Regions from separate parts of the Paenibacillus sophorae genome, predicted to be linked through region 2. Evidence: riboswitches for the same ligand, from Rfam matches in the RefSeq annotation. Region 2 holds a riboswitch; each other region holds the start of a gene.
The links. A riboswitch is a leader RNA that binds a small molecule or an ion and turns the genes downstream of it on or off. The one in region 2 is predicted to bind cyclic di-GMP.
Positions count from the first base shown of each region.

Region 1: it holds a riboswitch for cyclic di-GMP, as region 2 does, so the genes downstream of both, KP014_RS06615 (transglutaminase-like domain-containing protein) here and KP014_RS27735 (stalk domain-containing protein) in region 2, are expected to answer to the same signal.
Region 3: it holds a riboswitch for cyclic di-GMP, as region 2 does, so the genes downstream of both, KP014_RS28595 (anti-repressor SinI family protein) here and KP014_RS27735 (stalk domain-containing protein) in region 2, are expected to answer to the same signal.
Region 4: it holds a riboswitch for cyclic di-GMP, as region 2 does, so the genes downstream of both, KP014_RS23880 (thiamine pyrophosphate-binding protein) here and KP014_RS27735 (stalk domain-containing protein) in region 2, are expected to answer to the same signal.

Region 1 is NZ_CP076607.1:1,396,801-1,402,447, forward strand. It holds gene KP014_RS06600 (glycosyltransferase family 2 protein) at 1-998, shown strand, start outside; gene KP014_RS06605 (GtrA family protein) at 991-1,461, shown strand; gene KP014_RS06610 (class D sortase) at 1,474-2,133, shown strand; cyclic di-GMP riboswitch class I at 2,237-2,317, shown strand; cyclic di-GMP riboswitch class I at 2,392-2,472, shown strand; gene KP014_RS06615 (transglutaminase-like domain-containing protein) at 2,486-3,295, shown strand; rRNA gene KP014_RS06620 (16S ribosomal RNA) at 3,755-5,311, shown strand; rRNA gene KP014_RS06625 (23S ribosomal RNA) at 5,541-5,647, shown strand, end outside.
Region 2 is NZ_CP076607.1:5,711,949-5,717,595, forward strand. It holds gene KP014_RS27730 (LysM peptidoglycan-binding domain-containing protein) at 1-621, shown strand, start outside; gene KP014_RS27735 (stalk domain-containing protein) at 743-2,626, opposite strand; cyclic di-GMP riboswitch class I at 2,682-2,774, opposite strand; gene KP014_RS27740 (radical SAM protein) at 2,984-3,883, shown strand; gene KP014_RS27745 (pyridoxal phosphate-dependent aminotransferase) at 3,913-5,100, shown strand; gene KP014_RS29280 (hypothetical protein) at 5,259-5,438, opposite strand; gene KP014_RS29285 (hypothetical protein) at 5,497-5,647, opposite strand, start outside.
Region 3 is NZ_CP076607.1:1,031,449-1,037,095, reverse strand. It holds gene KP014_RS05005 (MDR family MFS transporter) at 1-1,347, shown strand, start outside; gene KP014_RS05000 (PadR family transcriptional regulator) at 1,355-1,921, shown strand; gene KP014_RS04995 (aldo/keto reductase) at 2,034-3,008, shown strand; gene KP014_RS04990 (helix-turn-helix domain-containing protein) at 3,172-3,516, shown strand; gene KP014_RS28595 (anti-repressor SinI family protein) at 3,612-3,764, opposite strand; cyclic di-GMP riboswitch class I at 3,791-3,880, opposite strand; gene KP014_RS04980 (2-oxoglutarate dehydrogenase E1 component) at 4,357-5,647, shown strand, end outside.
Region 4 is NZ_CP076607.1:4,899,551-4,905,197, reverse strand. It holds gene KP014_RS23895 (3-oxoacyl-[acyl-carrier-protein] synthase III C-terminal domain-containing protein) at 1-73, opposite strand, end outside; gene KP014_RS23890 (hypothetical protein) at 120-461, opposite strand; gene KP014_RS23885 (carboxymuconolactone decarboxylase family protein) at 678-1,046, opposite strand; gene KP014_RS23880 (thiamine pyrophosphate-binding protein) at 1,145-2,758, opposite strand; cyclic di-GMP riboswitch class I at 2,914-3,010, opposite strand; gene KP014_RS23875 (TraR/DksA C4-type zinc finger protein) at 3,204-3,932, opposite strand; gene lspA (signal peptidase II) at 4,145-4,657, shown strand; gene KP014_RS23865 (RluA family pseudouridine synthase) at 4,696-5,619, shown strand.

The DNA.
Region 1 (5,647 bases), 1.6 Mb from region 2:
CCAGATACAGCGTGATCGTCCCGATGTATAATGAAGAAGAAGTGATCTCTCATACGTACAAGCGTCTGAAGGAAGTCATGGACCGCAGCGGAGACGCATATGAGCTGATCTTCGTGAACGATGGAAGCCGGGACCGCTCAGCCGATATGATCCGGGAGATTGCAGACCGGGACGGTCATGTGAAGCTGATTGACTTCTCGCGGAATTTCGGCCACCAAGTCGCGATAACCGCAGGCATGGATTATGCACGGGGGGAAGCGGTCGTTGTTATCGACGCCGATCTTCAGGACCCTCCCGAAGTCATACTTGAGTTGATTGCCAAATGGAAACAGGGATATGAAGTGGTGTATGCCAAACGGCTGAAGCGCCACGGCGAAACATTGTTCAAAAAAATCACCGCCAAGCTGTTTTACCGCCTGCTGAGCAGTATGACGAGCGTGGATATTCCAACCGATACGGGCGACTTCCGCCTGATCGACCGCAAGGTGTGCAACGTTTTGCGCGAACTCAAGGAGAAGAACCGCTATGTCAGAGGGCTTGTCAGTTGGGTCGGTTTCCGCCAGACGATGGTGGAGTATGTCCGCGAGGAGCGCTTTGCCGGGGAGACCAAATATCCGCTCAAAAAAATGATCCGGTTTGCGCTCGACGGCATCACGTCTTTTTCGCACAAGCCGCTCAAAATCGCTTCTTACCTTGGGTTTTTGCTTTCGTTTTCCAGCTTTGTCTTTTTGTTCTTCGTGTTGATGCAGAAGTGGTTTACTTCCCGCACGGTGCCCGGCTGGGCTTCCATCGTCGGCGTGAACCTGCTGTTTAACGGAATTGTACTTATGATCCTCGGGGTAATCGGCGAATATATCGGCCGGATATACGATGAATCGAAGGACCGGCCGCTTTACATTGTCCGCGAGGCGGTAGGCTACAGAAACCTGAAGGAGGAGGAAGCCGAGCTCTTTCGGGAGAAAGCCGGACAATCACGGGAGGATGTACCTTATGAATAACAATAATGTGCGCGGCGATATCCTCCAGTTCGTTAAATTTAATATTGTCGGTCTTCTGAATACATTGGTAGATATGGCCGTGTTCGCGCTGCTGACTTCGCTCGGGCTCTTCTATGTCGTTGCCCAGGTCATCTCCTATGGTGCGGGAACGGCCAACAGTTTTATTTTGAACAGTAAAATAACGTTCAAGGACCGGCAGCGGAGCAAGGAAGAAGGCTTCATTCATAAGCAGCTCCTGAGGTTTATTGCATTGAATCTGTTCGTGCTGTGCATATCTCTGCTGCTGATGAGTGTTCTAATCGGCCGTCTTGGATTGCAGGAGCTGCTGTCGAAGGTATTGGTTACGTTTGTTACGGTCATCATCAATTTTTTTGGCAGCAGAAAATGGGTGTTTGTGAAGCCAAAGCAGTCTCTGCCTGTCTCCGGTGAGGCAATCTCCGGGGCGGAAGCGGAGCGACGATAGAGGGTGAAGATTATGCGCAAGCTTTCTTATATCATAATTATCGCTGGCGTTCTGCTGATCCTGTATCCAAAGACGAGCGAATGGTTAGAAGATTGGCAGCAGCAGAAGCTGCTGAAGGAAGCGGAGCAGAGTTTTGAACAAAGCGCGGAGAAGGCTCAAGATTCGGTCGATCCCGATCTGCGGCTCAAATATGCCAAAGTGACACAGCTGCTTGCCGAAGAATCGGCCTTGGACGAGCAGTCGCAGCTCGCAGAGGATAAAGGCGGTTCAGACGGAGACGAGAAAGCGATCGCGCTGATTGAGATCGATAAAATCGATGTCAAACTTCCCGTGCTTGAAGGAGCCACCAAAGCGAATATGCGGCATGCGGCCGTGCATTTGACCGAGACCGCTCCGCTTGGAGAAATCGGGAATGCGGCTATCGCCGCTCACCGCGCCCATACCAAGGGAAGACTGTTCAACCGTCTGAATGAGGTGAAGATCGGTGATACGATTTCCGTTAAGACCAAAGGGAAAGTCTATAACTACACGGTCTATGATATCTCGATAGTCGAACCTACTGATGTGTCCGTGCTGGAAGGCAGTAACAAAGACCGCATCCTTACGCTCATCACATGCGATCCGCTGATTAATCCGACTCATCGGCTAATTGTGCACGCAAAGCTCCCGTGACTGTGGCGGAAATATGTAAAAATAGGTAATCATACAGGTATATTTTCCTAGTTTTCTATTGATAATTCAGATAAATATGGTAATCTAATATTAGAAAAGCTAAACACGATAACGGCAAACCTATCGAAAGATTGGGACGCAAAGCTAGAGGGCCTTCCCGTAAGGATGGCAGCCAGCTACCGAATGAAGAAGCTTTTTTTGTTTAACTCACAAGTAAAATTTTAGAATATTTACCTATTATTTGAATAGATGAAACTTGCACGACAATGGCAAACCTATCGAAAGGTAGGGACGCAAAGCTAAAGGGCCTTCCCGCGAGGATGGCAGCCAGCTATCGAAAGGAGTTTTATCCGTGAAGAAGTTTTATTTTTGGCTTCTTATATTATTTACAGTAGCCACTTCCGTTCCAGTTACCCCGGCAGCCGCCGCGAGCGGCAGTTCCGAATGGCTGGACACTTCGAATTTAAGCCAAGGTGTTGTTGGCATTCAATATAACGCTCCCCAGGGCAAGCGCACTAAACTGATGATTACCAAGAACGGCAGCAGTTATACCTACAACCTCTTCGCATCAGAGCCCAATGAGTCCTTCCCGCTTCAGCAAGGCAGCGGCTCCTATAAAGTTTCCATCCTTGAGAATACCAGCGGCAACAAGTATAAAGTGGTTTATTCCGATTCTATCGACCTTTCGATGAGCGAACCTAACGCCGTATATCTGAGCTCGGTGCAGAACGTTAAATGGAACCCGTCCGACAGAGCGATCCAAAAAGCGAAACAACTCACCCAGAATACCGACACTGACAAAGAAAAAGTAACCGCCATTTATAACTACATCGTCTCCAATGTAAAATACGACTACGCCTTAGCAGCCAACGTATCTACCGACTATGTGCCGAACATCGACAGAACGCTTGCAAGCAAAAAAGGAATCTGCTACGACTATGCTTCCCTCTTTGCCGCTATGCTCCGCAGTGTGAACGTTCCCGCTAAGCTTGTGATGGGTGAGAGCAGCTATGTATCTCAATACCATGCATGGAATGAAGTCCTCATCGATGGGCAGTGGGTGACTATTGATACGACGGTAGACGCCGGTTTGGGAAAGAGTAATAAAGCGGTCTCCCTGATTAAAAGCGCCAGCAAATATACCGGTGCGAAGTATTATTAAGCAACTGACGGCTTCATGCAATAAATGAACAATCCGCTTAAATAATAAGTGGATTGTTTTTTTTGTATTTTGGGTATTGCCATATCCTCAGAGAAGAGGTATTATAGATAAGTCGTCCTCGGGAGACACAAGCCTTTGCCGACAAGATAAAATAAACTTTCAAAAAAAGCTTGCGTTTCTGTAGAGTGTATGATATATTATAAGAGTTGCTGCTGAGACATTAAGTTGAACGGCAAACAAGTTTGATCTTTGAAAACTGAACAACGAGTGAGTGGGAATTCGCTTCTAGCGAGTTCCAAAAGAGATGGATTTCACAGCGTGGTTCACGCTTTGGAAAGGCCATCATGAGAATGCAAATTCTCGTCAGATGTTTCAACATGAGCTAATCGCTCTATCGATAAACTTTTCGGATGGTTGTTTTCTTGGAGTGATTCGAGGGAGTAACCGCACGAAAAAACCTTATTGGAGAGTTTGATCCTGGCTCAGGACGAACGCTGGCGGCGTGCCTAATACATGCAAGTCGAGCGGAGTATTTTTGAGAGCTTGCTCTCAAAAATACTTAGCGGCGGACGGGTGAGTAACACGTAGGCAACCTGCCCCTTGAACTGGGATAACTACCGGAAACGGTAGCTAATACCGGATAATTCCTCTTGGCACCTGCTGGGAGGCTGAAAGGCGGAGCAATCTGCTGTCAAGGGATGGGCCTGCGGCGCATTAGCTAGTTGGTGGGGTAACGGCTCACCAAGGCGACGATGCGTAGCCGACCTGAGAGGGTGAACGGCCACACTGGGACTGAGACACGGCCCAGACTCCTACGGGAGGCAGCAGTAGGGAATCTTCCGCAATGGGCGAAAGCCTGACGGAGCAACGCCGCGTGAGTGATGAAGGTTTTCGGATCGTAAAGCTCTGTTGCCAGGGAAGAACGTCTCTTAGAGTAACTGCTAAGAGAGTGACGGTACCTGAGAAGAAAGCCCCGGCTAACTACGTGCCAGCAGCCGCGGTAATACGTAGGGGGCAAGCGTTGTCCGGAATTATTGGGCGTAAAGCGCGCGCAGGCGGCTGTTTAAGTCTGGTGTTTAAACCATGGGCTCAACCTGTGGTCGCACTGGAAACTGGGCAGCTTGAGTGCAGAAGAGGAAAGTGGAATTCCACGTGTAGCGGTGAAATGCGTAGAGATGTGGAGGAACACCAGTGGCGAAGGCGACTTTCTGGGCTGTAACTGACGCTGAGGCGCGAAAGCGTGGGGAGCAAACAGGATTAGATACCCTGGTAGTCCACGCCGTAAACGATGAGTGCTAGGTGTTAGGGGTTTCGATACCCTTGGTGCCGAAGTTAACACAGTAAGCACTCCGCCTGGGGAGTACGGTCGCAAGACTGAAACTCAAAGGAATTGACGGGGACCCGCACAAGCAGTGGAGTATGTGGTTTAATTCGAAGCAACGCGAAGAACCTTACCAGGTCTTGACATCCCTCTGAATCGTCTAGAGATAGGCGCGGCCTTCGGGACAGAGGAGACAGGTGGTGCATGGTTGTCGTCAGCTCGTGTCGTGAGATGTTGGGTTAAGTCCCGCAACGAGCGCAACCCTTGACTTTAGTTGCCAGCAGGTGAAGCTGGGCACTCTAGAGTGACTGCCGGTGACAAACCGGAGGAAGGTGGGGATGACGTCAAATCATCATGCCCCTTATGACCTGGGCTACACACGTACTACAATGGCCGGTACAACGGGAAGCGAAGCCGCGAGGCGGAGCCAATCTTATAAAGCCGGTCTCAGTTCGGATTGCAGGCTGCAACTCGCCTGCATGAAGTCGGAATTGCTAGTAATCGCGGATCAGCATGCCGCGGTGAATACGTTCCCGGGTCTTGTACACACCGCCCGTCACACCACGAGAGTTTACAACACCCGAAGTCGGTGGGGTAACCCGCAAGGGAGCCAGCCGCCGAAGGTGGGGTAGATGATTGGGGTGAAGTCGTAACAAGGTAGCCGTATCGGAAGGTGCGGCTGGATCACCTCCTTTCTATGGAGAATCGTTTCCCGCAGCGGAAACATTCAAATCGGAAGCTTAGCTTCCAAAACTCAGGTTTAGGCCTGTTGCTCACTCGTTGCTCAGTTTTGAGAGCTCAAACTCTCAAAAGCAAGAACTTGATCCTTGAAAACTGGATACCGAAACGAAAATTGCGTTTTAGAACATCTTTTAGCTGAGCTTGTGTCAAGCGATTGAACAAGTGAAGTGAAAGTGCTTAGTTGGTTAAGCTAGTAAGAGCACACGGAGGATGCCTAGGCGCCAGGAGCCGAAGAAGGACGTGGCGAACAACGAAAAGGCCTCGGGGAGCTGTAAGCAAGCGTTGATCCG
Region 2 (5,647 bases):
GGGGGCCAGCAAATTCTGGCCGTCTCCGATTGCTTTGGGACTCCCGTCACCTGGTCCCCTGACAGCGAATCCATCGCTTACTTGTCCGGCTGCAGAGGAGCGGGGCTTGCAAGCGAGATTTGGATCATCGATATCCGCCATCCCGCACCGATCCGCGTGATTTCCGGGGCAGGCGCCATCACCTCCGTACAATGGTCCCATGGAGCCATTCCGGCGGAAGACTACGCCCAGTTCCGCAGTGCAGCGTACCGGGTCAGCTTCCCTTATCCCGCCGCCTGGCGGGCGGTGAGCGAGACCCGGTACGAGGGCGCGGACGGTTTCTTCCAAATCTCCGCCCTGGCCAGCGAGCTACCGTTTCCAGAACTGTGCCGCGCAGAAGCTTATCACCGGTTAATGCCATACGGCTCTTCGCCGCGGATCGTTCCGGGACGAGTGCAGAATCAGGAAGCCTGCTTTATCTTCCCTTCCCCGGACCAAGCGCCGGAATTTCGGCGGCAATCCGCACTCATCGCCGTATATCCGCAGCCTGTTGTGATTAACGGCACCACCTATCCGTACTTCATCCTCTGGGCGGATCAAGATCATCTTCAAGCGATGGTGAACGGATTGCGTTTTCTTTGACAGGAGGAATGGTTCACAGACCACAAGAGCCAACCCGATTGAAGGGTTGGCTCAGAGGGATTAATATTAAGTTTCGCAGCAGTCCCGATGAAAATAACTTCGTCAGGACTGTTATTATTGTTTAATTCTTTAAAGGTTCACCCGAATCGTCAAATTCGCCTTGGTACAGCACATTCCCCTCGGGATCATAGAGTGTGCCGTTAATAAACCGGTCGTCCGCAAAATCCCCCTCAATTTTAACCTCACCGCTGGCGTAATACCAGATTGCCTTTCCTTCCCGCCGTCCCTTACTTATTTCTACGACGAGATATTCGCCTGTACTTCGATTCAGAACAACCTCTTGCCCCTCCCAGTGCAGCGCTCCATTGTAAGAACCCTTGTACCGAAGTCCGCCGCCGGGATAATATTCGATGCCCTCGGTCTGCATTCCATCTCTCATCGTTCCTTCGAAAAACAGTTCGTCAGCGAAAAGATAGTACATTTTCCCTTCGCCATGCATTTTATCGTTCTTCCACTCCCCTTCATAGAAAACACGTCCGTTTTCGTTGTATTGCGTTCCATATCCCTCACGGATACCGCCTACCAGTCCGCCATGATACCGCATGCTGCCGTCCTCGTTATAGAGGGTATCCTTGGTATCTTTCAGGCTGATGTACACCGTCTGCTTTGCTCCATTCCAGCTTATTTTACGATCAGCCGCTTCACCAATAAGTCTAAGAGGAACATAGGTTGTACCGCCCCGAGTAACCGGCGCATAATCGGTTTTGATAGCTTTTCCATTAACAACCATCTCTTTCTTGCCAATAGTCAGTTTAATTACCAGGCTTCCCTTGGTGCCCGTGATCTGGCGCGTTTTGTTATCCCACTTTATGCCGAACCCCATCCGCTCGAACAGGGAACGAAACTCGACATAGGTGCTATTGTTAAGCGAAATTGGGGCCGTACGCAGGGGAACCTCTAACCCGTCCATAACGACATGAATCGGTTCTGCATTCCGGTCTGCACGGGTACTCGGAGGAATGATGGTTCTTTTGACGATAAAACCGCCTTTATTTAAATAAATCAGCGTATCGCCGGAGAGTCCGAGTACATGATTGTATGTCGCTTCCAGCGGTATCGAAAAGGACTCCTTATGCAAAAGGTCCACACCTGTTACCTCTGCTTTATTTCCCTCACCTTTTTCAACCCAAAGGCCATAGGACAATCCTGTAAATACTTTTGACAATTTGAAAGGAGCATCATTTTGCAGGACGATTCCCTTTTCAGACGGAGTGGTTGCGTTCAGCTCAACATAACCCTGATTTTCCCTGAGTTTGGTCTTGAGCAAAATGTATTTGCCATTGAACGAATAATCATACGGAAAGCTGGCTCCGTAAAAATTATTTTTACTTTTTGTTTCCAGATTATAGGCCCTAATTTCATCGGATCGGTACAGATAGATAAGCCGGCCCTTACCCAGCTGAGGATTACTCCCTTCCTCGATCTCCTCCGACTCTCCGGTTGTCAAATTAAGAACTTGGACTTTGTAATGATCAACCCATGCCAGATAATTGCCATTTCCAACGGGCTCCGTTAGCGATGATGACCCGCCGTCAACCAGCTTCTTTTTTTCCTTACTTTTCAAATTGTATCCCCATATATCACTTCCATGGAGTTCATTACTCTGAATCCAAAGAACCATTGGGCCTTGAATGGTATCCGCTATAACCGGGTTATATTTGTGGGTCTTATCGGTAGTCAATCTTTCCGTCTTTCCGTTATCCAAATTTAAAACGTAAATCGAATCATAGTAATCTTGAATTATAGTCCAGGTTAAGTAGCGGCCAGCGATATCAGCATCCTTGAGATCTTGAAAATCAACCGGTCCGACTTTGAACTTCGTCACCTCGTCTTTCCATGTGTAGTTCAGCCCTGCTGCCGCGCTCGCAACCATCCCCCTTGTCTCCATTTCGGTTAATGCAACGAGCATCCAGACCACAAGCACACTCCAAAAGATTCTTCTCATTTTCGTTGAACCCTTCCTTTCTTCTGCTGTGAGAACACACAAAAAAACAAGCTGCCTGAGCAACCCGGCTGTCTGGTTATAGTTTCCTATAACGGTAGACCCGTGGCTTTGCGTCCCCGTCTTTCGAACGAGTTTGCCTTTGGTCAATCACTTGTTTCGTGATTTCTTATAGTTCTTTTGCTGCTTCTTTTTAGAGTATAAGTCCCAATTTAAAATTTACCAATGAAATGTTTTGTTTATTATCTAAATATTACTAATTGGTTTTCGATACGTACTTTAAAGTGCGTACTACCTTAGAAAGCTGCATGATTGTAAACTTATAGAAATAAGCATAACGTACAAAAAGGAGAGATTAAAATGAAATATACCGGGCCCGTTTATCGTCCGCCATTTGAAGCAAACTCATTATTATTACAAGTTACTGTAGGATGCAGCCATAATGAATGCAGCTTCTGCACCATGTATAGCGATGTTCCTTTTCATGTCGAAACGCTGGAGCAAATCGAACAGGATTTACGGGAAGCGAGACGAGTGTATCCTAGAGTAAACCGTATTTTCTTAGTTAATGCCGACCCCTTTTCTCTAAGTGCGGACCGGCTGAAATCCATTGCTGTTAAAATCAATGAAATTCTGCCTGAAGTTGAGACTATAGCGATGTATGCCTCCGTTAATAACATCATAAATAAAACAGATGATGAGCTTAAAGAATTAAGAGCTTTAAAGATTAATGACCTCAACATTGGTCTGGAATCCGGTATGCCAGAGGTCGTGGAACATTTTAATAAAGGGTTTACCGTGGATGAAGCGAAAGCGCAGTTAAAGCGTTTGACCAATGCTGGCATAGACTTTAGTGTAAATATTATCATCGGAGGAGCCGGCAGCGAGAAAACACGTGAAAACGCAACAGCAAACAGCAAACTGCTAAATGAAGTTAAACCAAAGCTCATCTTTATTGCCACTTTACACGTGGATCCCGGCAGCCCGCTGGATGAAGAAGTAAAAAAAGGGCTTTTTATAGAAAATACCTTGCGTCAAAATATTGAAGAGGAAATCGAAATGTTAAGTGGACTGGACTTAGATCATACGTATTTCTTCGGTCTCCATACATCCAATGTAATACCCGTACACGGTATGCTGCCAGACAAGAAAGATGAAATGGTTGCGGAACTAAAAGAAGGCTTAGACTCCATTGGGGTCGAATATTTAGACGGTCACCTACAAAAAGGTGTGGAAGGTGCGGTTTCAATACGCAGATAAGATTACACGGCAGCAGAAGGAGATTAATAATGAAAGAATTATCGTCAAAGATCGCAAGCATCGAACCGGCTAAAATCAGAAAAATGTATGATATGGCACAAGGTTTGGATAATGTGATTAGTTTTGTAATAGGCGAACCTGAATTTGATACTCCGGGGCATATTATTGAAGCTGCAAAAAAAGCCATGGATCACGGCCACACTCATTACACGCCAAATTCCGGTATTCTTCCTCTGCGTGAAGCTGTAAGCGCGCATTTTAAAGATTTTGACAAAGTTAGTTACAATCCGCTTGATGAAATCATGATTACAGTTGGGGGTATGCAGGGGCTTTACCTGTCCCTTCTGGTCCTTACGAACCCCGGAGATGAGGTTATCGTAAGTGATCCATGTTATACCAATTATTACGGAATGATCGAAATGAATAACGCAATTCCTGTTACGGTTCCGGTGTACGAAGAAGAAGGGTTCAACTTTACGGAAAAAGGTTTAAGAGAAGCGATAACCCCAAAATCCAAAGCCATCATATTGAATACGCCATCCAATCCAACGGGAGCCGTGGCCGATCGGGAAACGATAGAAATGATCGCGCGGATAGCCACCCAGCATGATTTATATGTGATTTTTGATGAGGTATACAAATATCTTACTTATGATGAAGAAGCTTTTTTCAATATCGCCCGCATTCCCGGGATGAAAGAAAGAACCATTATAGTAGATTCCGTCTCTAAATCATACGCGATGACAGGTTGGAGGGTCGGATTCTGTTTAGGTCCGAAGCACGTAATCTCTCAAATGCAAAAAACACAGGAATTTATGTTATCATGCGTGAACACTCCAGCACAATATGCAGCGATTGAAGCGCTAACTGGACCCCAAGACGCTCTTGAATATATGAATGATCAATATAAACAGCGCAGAAGGATTATGGTCGATCGAATCAACAGCATCGATACCTTGTCCTGCCTAATGCCGAAAGGCGCATTTTACGTATTCATGAATATTAAAGAAACGGGACTAACCTCAGATGAATTTGCATTAGAACTTCTTAAGGATCAGCATGTTGTTGTGTCTCCTGGAGATTGTTTTGGGGCTATGGGCGAAGGTTACGTGAGACTGTCCTATGCTACCTCCGTGGATAATATTAATGAAGGATTCGATAGAATAGAGAAATACCTGGGAAAAATAAGCGAGAGAAGAGTAACTAATCACCGTTAGCGTACTGGTTGTTCCCCTTGCCCAATAATGGGCCTTCAATCACGTTATTCAGGATCAAGATCAGGAGAAATTAAAAATTTCCCTGGTCTTCTATTTTCTCAAATCTACTGTCCCTATTCGAAAAAGTTGGCCGCTCACCTCTCATCTCCCAAGTGCGATTAGGTTGAACTATTGGCCGCATCGCGGTGCCTTTTCTGAATTTCATGCATGCCCATAATCACCGCCACAAGCTCGTAAGTATCTAAATGATCGCTCTGATTGTTCAGAATATAAGCGCCTGAGGAAAACCAACCGTTCACTTGTTTAAAATCGGCCACAATTTTCGATTCATCGGACATCTCATATTCCCTCGAAAATGCCTGAGATGTAATGTCGTAGCTTCCTCTCCCATCGGTTTCATAGGTGAATTTCTTGGTGAAAAAGGAGAATCTGCTTCGCAAAACGCCTAACTGTCCCCCTTCGCTTGTCTGTCACCTCCCATTTTCCAGAAAAAAACGGAAAGCTTCCCTTATACAGCAGTTGTCCATCCTTCCCATACACATCGATC
Region 3 (5,647 bases), 1.2 Mb from region 2:
GCCGGTACTCCCGTCTTCGGCAAGCTGTCCGATATGTACGGACGCAAACGCTTCTTCATGCTCGGACTGCTGCTGTTCCTGGTCGGCTCGGCCCTCTGCGGCACCGCGGGCAGCATTACCCAGCTCAGCATCTACCGAGCGATTCAAGGTGTGGGCGGCGGCGCGCTGATGCCGATCGCGTTCACGATTATATTCGATATCTTTCCGCCGGAGAAGCGCGGCAAGATGACAGGACTGTTCGGCGCGGTCTTCGGCATCTCAAGCGTCCTCGGTCCGCTGCTTGGCGCTTATATCACCGATTATGTCGGCTGGCGCTGGATATTCTACATCAATCTCCCTCTCGGGGTGATCGCCTTTATCATGATCGCTCTGGCCTACAAAGAATCGGTGGCTCACTCCAAGCAGCGGATCGACTGGGGCGGCGCCTTTACGCTGGTCGGCGCTATTATCTGCCTCATGTTCGCTCTGGAGCTGGGCGGGCAGGAATATGCCTGGGGCTCCTCCGCCATTCTTGGCTTGTTCGCGGGCTTTGCGGTGCTGCTGATCACCTTTCTGCTCATTGAGCGGCGTGCGGCCGAACCCGTTATCACATTCAGCATGTTCCGGAACAGGCTGTTCGCGACAAGCGCTCTGGCTGCTCTCTTCTACGGCTCAGCCTTCATTGTGGCAACCGTCTACATCCCAATCTTCGTGCAGGGCGTATTCGGCGGCTCCGCCACGAATTCCGGCCTGATTCTGATGCCGATGATGATCGGTTCGGTCGTCGGCGCCCAGCTTGGCGGCCAGCTGACAGCCCGGGCCAGCTTCCGGAACATCATGCTGCTGTCCACTGTCTTCTTCGTCGCCGGCGTTGCTCTGCTTGGGACCCTGTCGCCGGATACTACCCGCCTGCAGGTCAATCTCTTTATGGCTGTAACCGGATTTGGCGTCGGATTCTCCTTCTCGGTGCTCAACATGTCCTCTGTCCATCATTTTGATGTCCGCCAGCGCGGTTCGGCCACGTCGACTTGCACCTTTATGCGTTCGCTTGGCATGACGCTCGGGATCACCATCTTCGGCATCACCCAGCGCAATTTGTTCACGGACAAACTCAGCGCTACGTTCGGCGGCAGCGCCCAGTCATCCGCCTTCGGCGATCCGCGCGCCGCGCTGACCCCGGAAGCAAGAGCGCAGATTCCGGCTCCCGTGCTTGAGAAAATCTCAGCCGCGCTGTCTTCCTCCATTGCGCATACGTTCCTGTGGGCGCTTATTCCGGCGGTGCTAGGGCTCGCGGCCGTGCTGCTCATGCCGAAGGACCGCCTCTTCACCCGCAGTAAAGCTCCGCAGCCGGCGACCAGCAAGGATTAGAGCTGCCATGTCAATGAAGCTGGCTATTCTCGGGCTGCTGCTGGAACGGGACATGCATCCCTATGAAATGATGCTGGTGATGAAAGACCGCGCGATCGATCAGATTACGAAGCTGCAAATGGGCTCCCTGTACTACGCCGTCGACCAATTAGCCAAGAACGGACAGATTGCACAGATTGAGATTATCCGCAGCAGCGACCGGCCGGACAAAACCATATACCGGATCACCGGTTCGGGAAGGGCCTTGTTCGAGCAGCTCCTGCTGCAGCTGTTTAAGCAGAACGACACCCTCTATCATCCGATGTACCTCGCGCTCGCCTTCTCGCGGCATGTTGATCCGGACAAGATTGCGAAACTGTTGGAGGAGCGCATCCGGGAGACCGAGCATCAGGTCAATCTCGCTTATCAGGTCTATGAAGAGCATGTTTCCACCGTTCCCCGCGCCGCGCTTCATCTCATGTACGGCAAATATGAGCACAGCCTGACGGAACTGAAATGGCTGAAGCGCCTGTACGCTGACGTACGGGCGCACAAGCTCGGCGATATCGGGAAGCCCTTGGATCTAAAGGAGTAGCCCCCTTGTATGCCGCCTGGCACCGCTTCTTAAGCGATTAAAAGTATCGTACTGGCTTCCAAAGTTGTACAATATCTCTGAAATCATCTATCACTATGACGGAGGGATTGAATTGAAAACGTTACCGCTTAACAAGCGCGGAATTCCCGCAAGCCGGCTTGTCCTGGGCTGTATGGGCCTTGGTGGAGACTGGGACCGCGAGGCGATTACCAAAGAGCAGATCAATGAAGGACATGAGGCTGTCGAAGCTGCGCTCTCCATCGGCGTCAACATGTTCGACCATGCCGATATTTACACCCGCGGCAAAGCCGAGCAAGTATTCGGCACCGTCCTTAAAGAACGGCCGGAGCTGCGTGAACGTATCATTCTTCAATCGAAGTGCGGCATTAAGCTGGCCGAACCGGGCGAAAGCTCCAACGTGTTCGATTTCTCCAAGAGCCATATCCTGAGCAGCGTGGACGGCATCCTGTCTCGTCTGGGAGCCGAATACCTTGATATTCTGCTGCTTCACCGGCCCGATCCGCTGATGGACCCTGAAGAGGTGGGCGAAGCGCTTCACCTGCTTAAGCAATCCGGCAAGGTGCGGCATTTCGGCGTCTCCAATATGAGCGAGGGGCAGATCAAGCTGCTTCAGGCATACAGCGAAGAGCCGTTTATCGTCAATCAACTGGAGATGAGCCTTGAGAAGATCTACTGGCTCGATTCGGTTGTAAGCGTCAATCAGAAAGCCTGGAGAGAGCAAGGTATGCCCGAGGGAACGGTCGAGCACTGCAGACTGGAGAATATCCAGCTTCAGGCGTGGGGGCCGCTGGCCCAGGGCAAATACAGCGGTCGCCCGCTGGACGGAGAATCCGAAACGGTCCGCAGCACCGCGCGCCTTGTCCGTACGCTGGCCGATGAGAAAGGGACAACCCCGGAAGCGATTGTCCTCTCCTGGCTGATGGCGCATCCGGCCACGATTCAGCCCGTCATCGGAACGGTAAATCCGAAGCGCATCTCAGCCTGCGAAGGGGCGGACAAGCTTGCACTTACCCGTAAGGAATGGTATGACCTGTACGTCAGCTCCCGGGGCGTGCCGTTACCCTGACGATTCGCTGGCGCGCCGCCGCAGAAATCGAAGGGATAGAAGGCAGCGCCCAGCCGCCGATAGCTTTCAGATTCGTTAGAATTTCTGGAAAATGCCTGCTTTGCCTTGTATGCGGACCTTTGCTATACTAGTACCAAAAACAAGGAGGGGGGCGTAACTCATCGTGCCAGATAATATAGGACAACACATTCAGCATCTTCGTCTGGAGAAGGGATTATCTTTATCCGAGCTGGCGGGCAAGGCTGATGTGGCCAAATCATACTTAAGCAATGTTGAACGCAACATTCAATCCAACCCCTCTATCCAATTCATTGAAAAAATTGCCGAGGCTCTGGACGTTCCCGTTCACGTTCTTCTCTATGGGGAGATTTCCGATACGCAGGAGGAACCGCTGGATTCCGAATGGTTCAAACTGGTTCAGGAGGCTATGGCTTCGGGCGTCAGTAAACGCGAGTTTAAGGAGTTTCTGGATTACCAGAAATGGCGTCTTGAACAGAAGGACCAGTGACCCAGCAAAGCCCACAAACATACAGAGGACATGACGCCGCGCCGCCATGTCCTCTCTCAAATTTCAATTGATAATGCCCTGTCAGACCCCTCTTGCTACATTGCCTTAAGGGTCCTGTCATTGAAGAACCGACGAATCTCATCCACTTGGAGCCCTTGCTTCTTTGCTTTCAGAAGCAAATACACCCATTCCATATCAAGCTCTGACGTCTGCAGCTCTCCGATGTTCCCCTGGTTGGACTTGTCCAAAAAATCTCCTCCTAAGATTTTTGTCCCCAGGCAGTCCGGCCGTCGTAGTATATAAAAATTACCTTAGACCCGAGACTTTGTGCCCCTGCCTTTCAGCAAGTTTACCTTTTACTGGACCCTTGCTATTCAAGGATCTGATCTTGTTCTCATTACAACGAGTCTTGCAAGAATATTATACAAGAAGCTTGCCCAAAAGTGTGTCGAATTTTGGAAATAAGTAAGTATGCGCGGAGAAAAAAATAGAGTTGATCAAACGGCACCCGGAAGTAGAAATAACTTGAACATATGTATGATCTTAGTAGTATGAATGAACTATATATGACAAATACCCATTTTTCAAGTCTGCTAACCATTAATTTTGAAAACAGAGAACCCTCTATGTTGGTCCTGCTCAAAATTATGCCTTTTTTCGAACGAATTGGACGAAAGCTTGAATTGATTACAAATGTTGAAAGTAGCACAATAGGATGAGGCACTTACTTTATAATGGTTTCTTTTTATTATAGAATGTAAACGTAACCATCGAAGCTCCAAAAGCGGGCCCTCCTTGTTCACCGCCACCTTTGGAGTTTAACTGTTAGGAGGATGTTTCATGTCAGCCAAAGAGTCCTACAACGAATCCGTCTGGAGCAAGTATTACGGTCCCAATCTGGGCTACATTCAGGAAAAGTACGAACATTTCGCCGAAGATCCTTCTTCAGTGGAAGCCCACTACCGCGAACTATTCACCATCTATGGTCCTCCTCCGCTGACATCCGAGGCTGCCAGAACTCCCGGACCGTCCCTGTCCGAAGATACCGATTGGCTCCGCAAAGCGGTTAGAGCCTCCAAGTTGATCGCTAGCATCCGCATTTTTGGCCATCTGGCGGCCGACATTGACCCGCTGGAACAGGGCCATACCTCCATGGCCAAATGGCTGGACCCCGAGACTTATGAGCTTACGCGCGAAGATTTGCTTGCCCTGCCGGCTTCGCTTATCTGGGAGAATGCTCCGCAGGATGTGCTGACAGGCTGGGACGCTTATCACCGGATGCGCCAAACCTATACCAAGACGATCGCTTACGAGTTCGGCCATGTCCACGACGAGCAGGAGCTTCGCTGGTTGAACAGCCAGGCCGAATCGGCCACCTCGCCCGCTCCGCTGACTCCGGCGGAACGCAAAGGGCTGCTGGGCCGGCTCATCCAGGTGGAGCAGTTCGAGACGTTCCTGCATAAGACATTCGTCGGCCAGAAGCGGTTCAGTCTGGAAGGCAATGATGCGCTTGTTCCCATGCTGGACGAAATTGTCCGCGCGGCCGCGCACGACGGCGCGGAGCATATCCTGATGGGGATGGCCCACCGGGGCCGTTTGAATGTGCTCGCGCATATCTTGGGTAAACCATACGATATTATTTTCTCCGAATTCCACCACTCTCCAAACAAGGAGCTGTTCCCGTCCGAAGGCTCCATGGGCATCAACTACGGCTGGACCGGAGATGTAAAATACCATTTGGGCGCCGACCGCGCGTTCCATGAAGGCGAGACCGTACGAGCCCGTCTGACGCTTGCCAACAACCCGAGCCACTTGGAATTCGTCAACCCGGTCGTGGAAGGCTTTGCGCGCGCGGCCCAGGAAGACCGAAGCGCTCCGGGGCTGCCTGTGCTCAACACGAACAAGGCCATGGCTGTGCTGATCCACGGAGACGCCGCCTTCCCCGGCGAAGGCATTGTAGCGGAGACGCTGAATATCGGCAAGCTTCAGGGATACCAGAATGGCGGAACGATCCACATCATCGTCAATAACCGGATCGGCTTCACGACAGAGAGCGAGGATTCCCGCTCCACGCACTATGCAAGCGATCTTGCCAAAGGCTATGAAATTCCGATAGTCCATGTCAATGCTG
Region 4 (5,647 bases), 810 kb from region 2:
GAATGAAAAAGTCGTTGCCAATCTTTTTACTTGGATGATAGATATCAATGTCCTTAATACGAATCCCAGCCATATGTATCCTCCTAAAAGTTTTGTGAGCGTTCACTCCATCGGTTTAACTAGACCGAAATAATTTCCAGGTTTTCCAGTCCCGCTTTGCGTCCCAGACGAGACAGCTGCATTTTGAGGACAGGATTATTCTCAAGGGTAAGATTCACTCTTACAAATCCGTCGCTCTTGAACATGATGAAGCAGCCTTCAAGAAGCGGCACAACTTCAGGTGCGGTTACATTCAGCTTTCTGCAATCAATTTGCAGTTGATAGTCTGCAGGAGTAATAGCGCTGATCGTTTCTTTATAGGCTTGAATCGATTTAAGGCCGTCTTCTTCTGTAAAAGTTCCCTCCAATTCAATATCAATTACCTTTTTAGCCGAGTCTGTCTTCAAAATAAATTTTCCCATGTGTACATCTCTCCCGGAATTTGATGAGTTTAGCATGAAGTCCGACTGCATTTTGCGCAGGGCCGTTTTCATGTAAATATCCTTTAAAACGATTTGCTAATGCCAACATTCGACATGGTAACGTTAGCTTTGGGATATTTTTCTTTATTGTATACTTATATTTCTCAGATATGCAATAAAAAAGTCGAATGATGCATTATTTTGTCGATGGTGTAGTTATTGGATTTCTTCCAGTGTCGAGAGAAGGACATTAAAAGCGGAAATAATTCTCGGAGCGCCAACACATGGCACAAGATGCAGTAAAATCCCCTTGATTTGATCAACGGTCATGCCTACACGGAGCGCCATCACATAATGAACGCCGAGCTGCTCGAATTGGCCCATCGTAATCAGAGAGGAAATAACGGCAATCTCTTTCCAATCGGCGCCAATAGTGGTCCGCTGAAAAATGTCGCCATAAGCGTTGCCCATAATAAATTCAGCCAATTCGGGAAAATGCTCTTTGATCGGAGCCATCGCCTTGGCCCCATAGTCGCCGGAAAGATTAGAGAAATGCTTGAAACCGCTGTTTACGTTGTCTTTCATAGAAATGCCTCCTAAAAGTTTTGCTGGCGTATGCTCCCCGGGTTACTTTTCGTGAAAGCTTGCTTCGGAAGCATATGCTTGTTTTGTCTGTGAAACTATTAATCAAGATTTAGTGTGCGGTGTGCGGTAGGAGGCACTTCGTCACGGTCAGTCAATAGCTCGATGACGGCAACACGGTTTAAAGCCACAGCTTCGCTGATAGCAGTAGCAAATTGTTCTTTGGTCTCGCATTTGTAGCCGGCAGCTCCCAGCGATTCGGCAAATTTTACGGCATCCATAGGAACTTCAAATAAAGTTCCGTCGATTCTGCCTGTAGTTTTTTCCATTCCTTTTAACGCCATATCCAGCTGCATATTATTCACAACGATAAAAATGACCGGGATATTCTTGCAAACGGCAGTATTAATTTCTGTACCGAGCATCATGAAGCAGCCGTCGCCGGTAATGCAGAATATCGTTTCCTCAGGAGAAGCAGCCTTTGCTCCAATAGCCATGCCGATTGCGTTGCCCATGCAGGCAAAGTAAGCGTCGAAGACAAAACTGCCCGGCTTCTTCACGTTGTACCACTTCACGGCATTGAAGCCGTGGCTGCCGTCATCAACAAATATGGTATTGTTATAAGGGATCAGGTCGCTCATCGTGCTCATTACCGACGCCAGTGAAAGATTGGGCAGATCGGGCAGTTCTTCCGCATAATGAACAGCCGTCTCCGGATCACGTTTTTTAATAGCGGCAGTATCAACATTCTGGAGATACAGCGACAAGTTATCCCGCAAATCTCCGCCGACCGCAATCGTCTGGGAGGTCAATATTTTTCCCACAAAGGTGGGATCGACGTCAAACTGAATCAAGGTCTCCGGATGATTCTCCGCTTTGAGGTTACAAATGGTCATATCACTGAGACGTGATCCAAGCACGATAAACAAATCACTGCGATTCAACAAATCGTCGCCATGCCTGCATCCGCCAACACCGATTGGACCGTGGTATAGCGGATGATCCCAGGCGATAGCGCCTTTGCCGCCGGGAGTAGTAACGACAGGAATATTAAAGGTCTCTGCCAATTGAACCAATTCCGTATGCGCACCGGAGCGGTTGACGCCTTTGCCGGCTATGATCAGAGGTCTGCTGGAATGGTTAATGGCATCAACAATACGGTCAAAATTAGCGTAACTGACAAGCGTTTCCCGTTCGGGGATAACAATTCGGCATTCTTTTAGCGGTTCTGTCTGGACATCAAAAGGAATGCACAGATGAACAGGTCCGCGCTTGCCGCTCAGCGCAATTGAAATAGCATGGTTAAAAATCGTGCTGAAATGATCGCCGCGTTCGATTAGTTTGCTGAAGAGCGTAGCGGGTCTGAACATGTCCGCCAAATCGGCAAGATACGAAGAAGAATCCTGGCACTGGGGAATTCCGAGCTCCTGAATGGATTGATGCCCCGTAATAAACAGCACAGGGAGGTTGTTGGCTTTGGCATGTGCCGCCGCTGTGAGGAGGTTCGTCCCCCCTGGACCGGAAGTACCGAAAGCCACGCCGAGATTTCCGGTTTTCAAGGCATAGCCGGAAGCTTCAAATCCGGAGCTGGATTCATGTCTCCCAGGAATAAATTCAATACCATAATCTACCATTTTGAGAACTATGGGACAAATAGATTTACCGATAATGCCAAAAGAATGCGTCACTCCGAGATTGCGTAGTGCTTCTGCCATATAATCTGCGACTGTCTTCAAAAGATCCACCCCACAAATCAAGTATTGTTTGCCATGTTATCTAACAAATAATAGAAAACCTGCACTCAAAACAGAGTACAGGTCGGTTGACAAAATCACCATATAGGACGCTTGATATACTAGCGTTCTGGTTCTTCAGCAACCTGGCTGTCATGGTCTCAAGCAAGATTTGAGACTGTAGATCCATGGCTTTGCGTCATTCCCTTTCGGAGAACTTTGCCCATATTGAGTTTATGAAAAAATAAAGAATAATTTTCCCTTACAATATATTCCTTGCTCTGCTTTTGTCAATATATTTATATAAATAGGCTCGGAATTTGACGAATTAATTGATTTTCTATACATATTGTCTGGAATTAACGAAGGATAAAAGACCTATACTGAGCACGAAGAGTCCTTAAAAGAAAAGAAGCAGCCCTTGCGGCTACTCCTTTTCATTGTTAGCGTAAGGATCAAGCAGGTAGTCGCCTTCTCCGCTGTCCATGTAACTCTGGTACTGATGTCCCTTCACGACGGTAACATGATTGCCTGTTATGTCCGTGGCGATGAAATTTTCCCAGGGCTCGACGAAGCCATCTGGATCATCAGCTTCGATTTCCATATCATTGTAAGAATCGATATTATTTCCCTCCGCCATAGCCGGCGTGTTGGAGGTGCCGAAGCTTTCGACGATCTGCCAGGCGTCCTCGCCGTCAAATCCGTTATACTCATGCTCGTCGAGACTGCTTCGCCCAAAAGGAGGAGTAAGAAATTCCTCTTCCACGGGGCGCGTATGCGGCTTTTCCTGGCGGGGGCTGTATTCCTTGGAGTAGCGTGTGGCGGGAAGAACGGCCAGTCGCTCATATGGAATCGGCTGTCCGCTCGCCGCGCAAATGCCGTATGTGCCTTTGTCCATCGCCTCAAGCGCGTCGTCTATATCCTTTAGTTCCAGTTCTTCGAGCTCTTGAAGCGATATATCCATGGAACGATGATACAGGTCGGTGGCGACATCGCCGGGATGGTTGTCGATTTCCGACAGTTCGCCCGACATATCCCGCATGGAATCTTCAAGACCGTGATCTTCATTCTCCTTAAGCCTGTGCCGGATATCGTCCCGCTGCCGGATAAGAAGGCCACGCAGGCGGGCAAGCTGTTCCGAAGACAGGTGATTCATTAGCCTCGGCTCCTTTCCATTTGCCGTTTTCCTTGTTAGGTTGGCCGATTGGCCGGTTTTTTACCGCTGGCAAATTGTGCTTTTGATAAGTGCGGCGCGGGGTGCGCCGCAATGGACGGGTTCTTGAGGCCTGTGCTACAATATACAGGTCTTTTATACACGTTTTGGACCGCTTTCGGGCGGGAAAAATAAGAACGGAGTGACAAGCTGAAGTGGTGTACTATCTGATCGCGCTAATCGTATTTTTGCTTGACCAGGGAACGAAATATCTGATCTCCACCCGGCTGGAAATCGACGAACAAATTCCGGTGATCGGAAACTTTTTTGTCATCACATCGCACCGCAACCGCGGCGCCGCTTTCAGCATTCTGCAAGACCAGCGCTGGTTTCTCATTCTGGTGACGCTTGTCGTCTTGATTGGAATCGTCTGGTATTTGAACAAAGTAAGAAGGACGCGGCGCTTGCTTCCCTTGGCGCTGTCGCTTGTGCTTGGCGGCGCAATCGGCAACTTTCTCGACCGGGCGCTTACAGGCGAAGTTGTCGATTTTCTGCGGTTTAATTTCGGCAGCTATACGTTTCCGATCTTTAACGTGGCGGATTCCTGTATTGTCGTCGGTGTAGCGCTTATTATTCTCGATTCCATTATGGATATGAGGGGCGGCCCAACTGAAGTGATTGAAGTGAAGGAAACAAGCGAGGTAGAGGAAAGGAATGAACAGCATTGAGTAAGGACGCCCATAATGAAGGGGCAGAAGGCGAGACCGTGGATAATGATATCGTCGTCTGGACCGTTCAGGAGGAATACGCCCGCGAACGCATCGATAAATATTTAACCGAAGCTTGGGAAGAGGATATTTCCCGCTCCCAGGTGCAGCAGTGGATCGAGGCAGGACATGTAACGGTAAACGGCAGGACGGTAAAAGCGAACTACAAGCTCTTCACGGGTGATACAATCTCTGTGACGGTTCCGGAGCCGGAAACCTCGGAACTGACGCCGGAGGATATTCCGCTGAATATCGCTTATGAGGACGCCGACGTGATTGTCGTCAACAAGCCGCGCGGCATGGTCGTGCATCCGGCGGCAGGTCATCCCTCAGGCACGCTGGTCAACGCCTTGATGTACCACTGCAAGGACCTGTCGGGAATTAACGGCGAGATTCGTCCCGGCATTGTGCACCGGATTGACAAGGACACATCGGGCCTCATTATGGCCGCCAAGAACGACGCCAGCCACAATTCACTTGCTGCGCAGCTCAAAGCGCACAGCGTGACCCGGCGCTATTTGGCGGTTGTCCAAGGCAATGTGGCCCATGATCAGGGAACGGTGGACGCTCCGATCGGCAGGGACCCGCATGACCGCAAGCTGTATACGGTAACGGAGAAGAACAGCAAGACGGCGGTAACCCATTTTACCGTGCTGGAGCGGTTCGGCGATTGTACCCTGCTGCAGCTTCAGCTGGAAACCGGCCGGACGCACCAGATCCGGGTTCACATGAAATTTATCGGGCATCCGCTCGTCGGAGATCCCGTATACGGCCGGAGTAAAGGAATCTTTATGGAAGGCGGACAAGCTTTGCACGCGGCCATACTCGGATTCGTCCATCCTTCCACGGAGGAATATTTGGAGTTTTCGGCGCCGCTGCCTGAGGATATGGAAGAACTGCTCGCCCGTCTGCGGAGCAGATAAGTACAAATCAACTGCGGATTTGTCCATT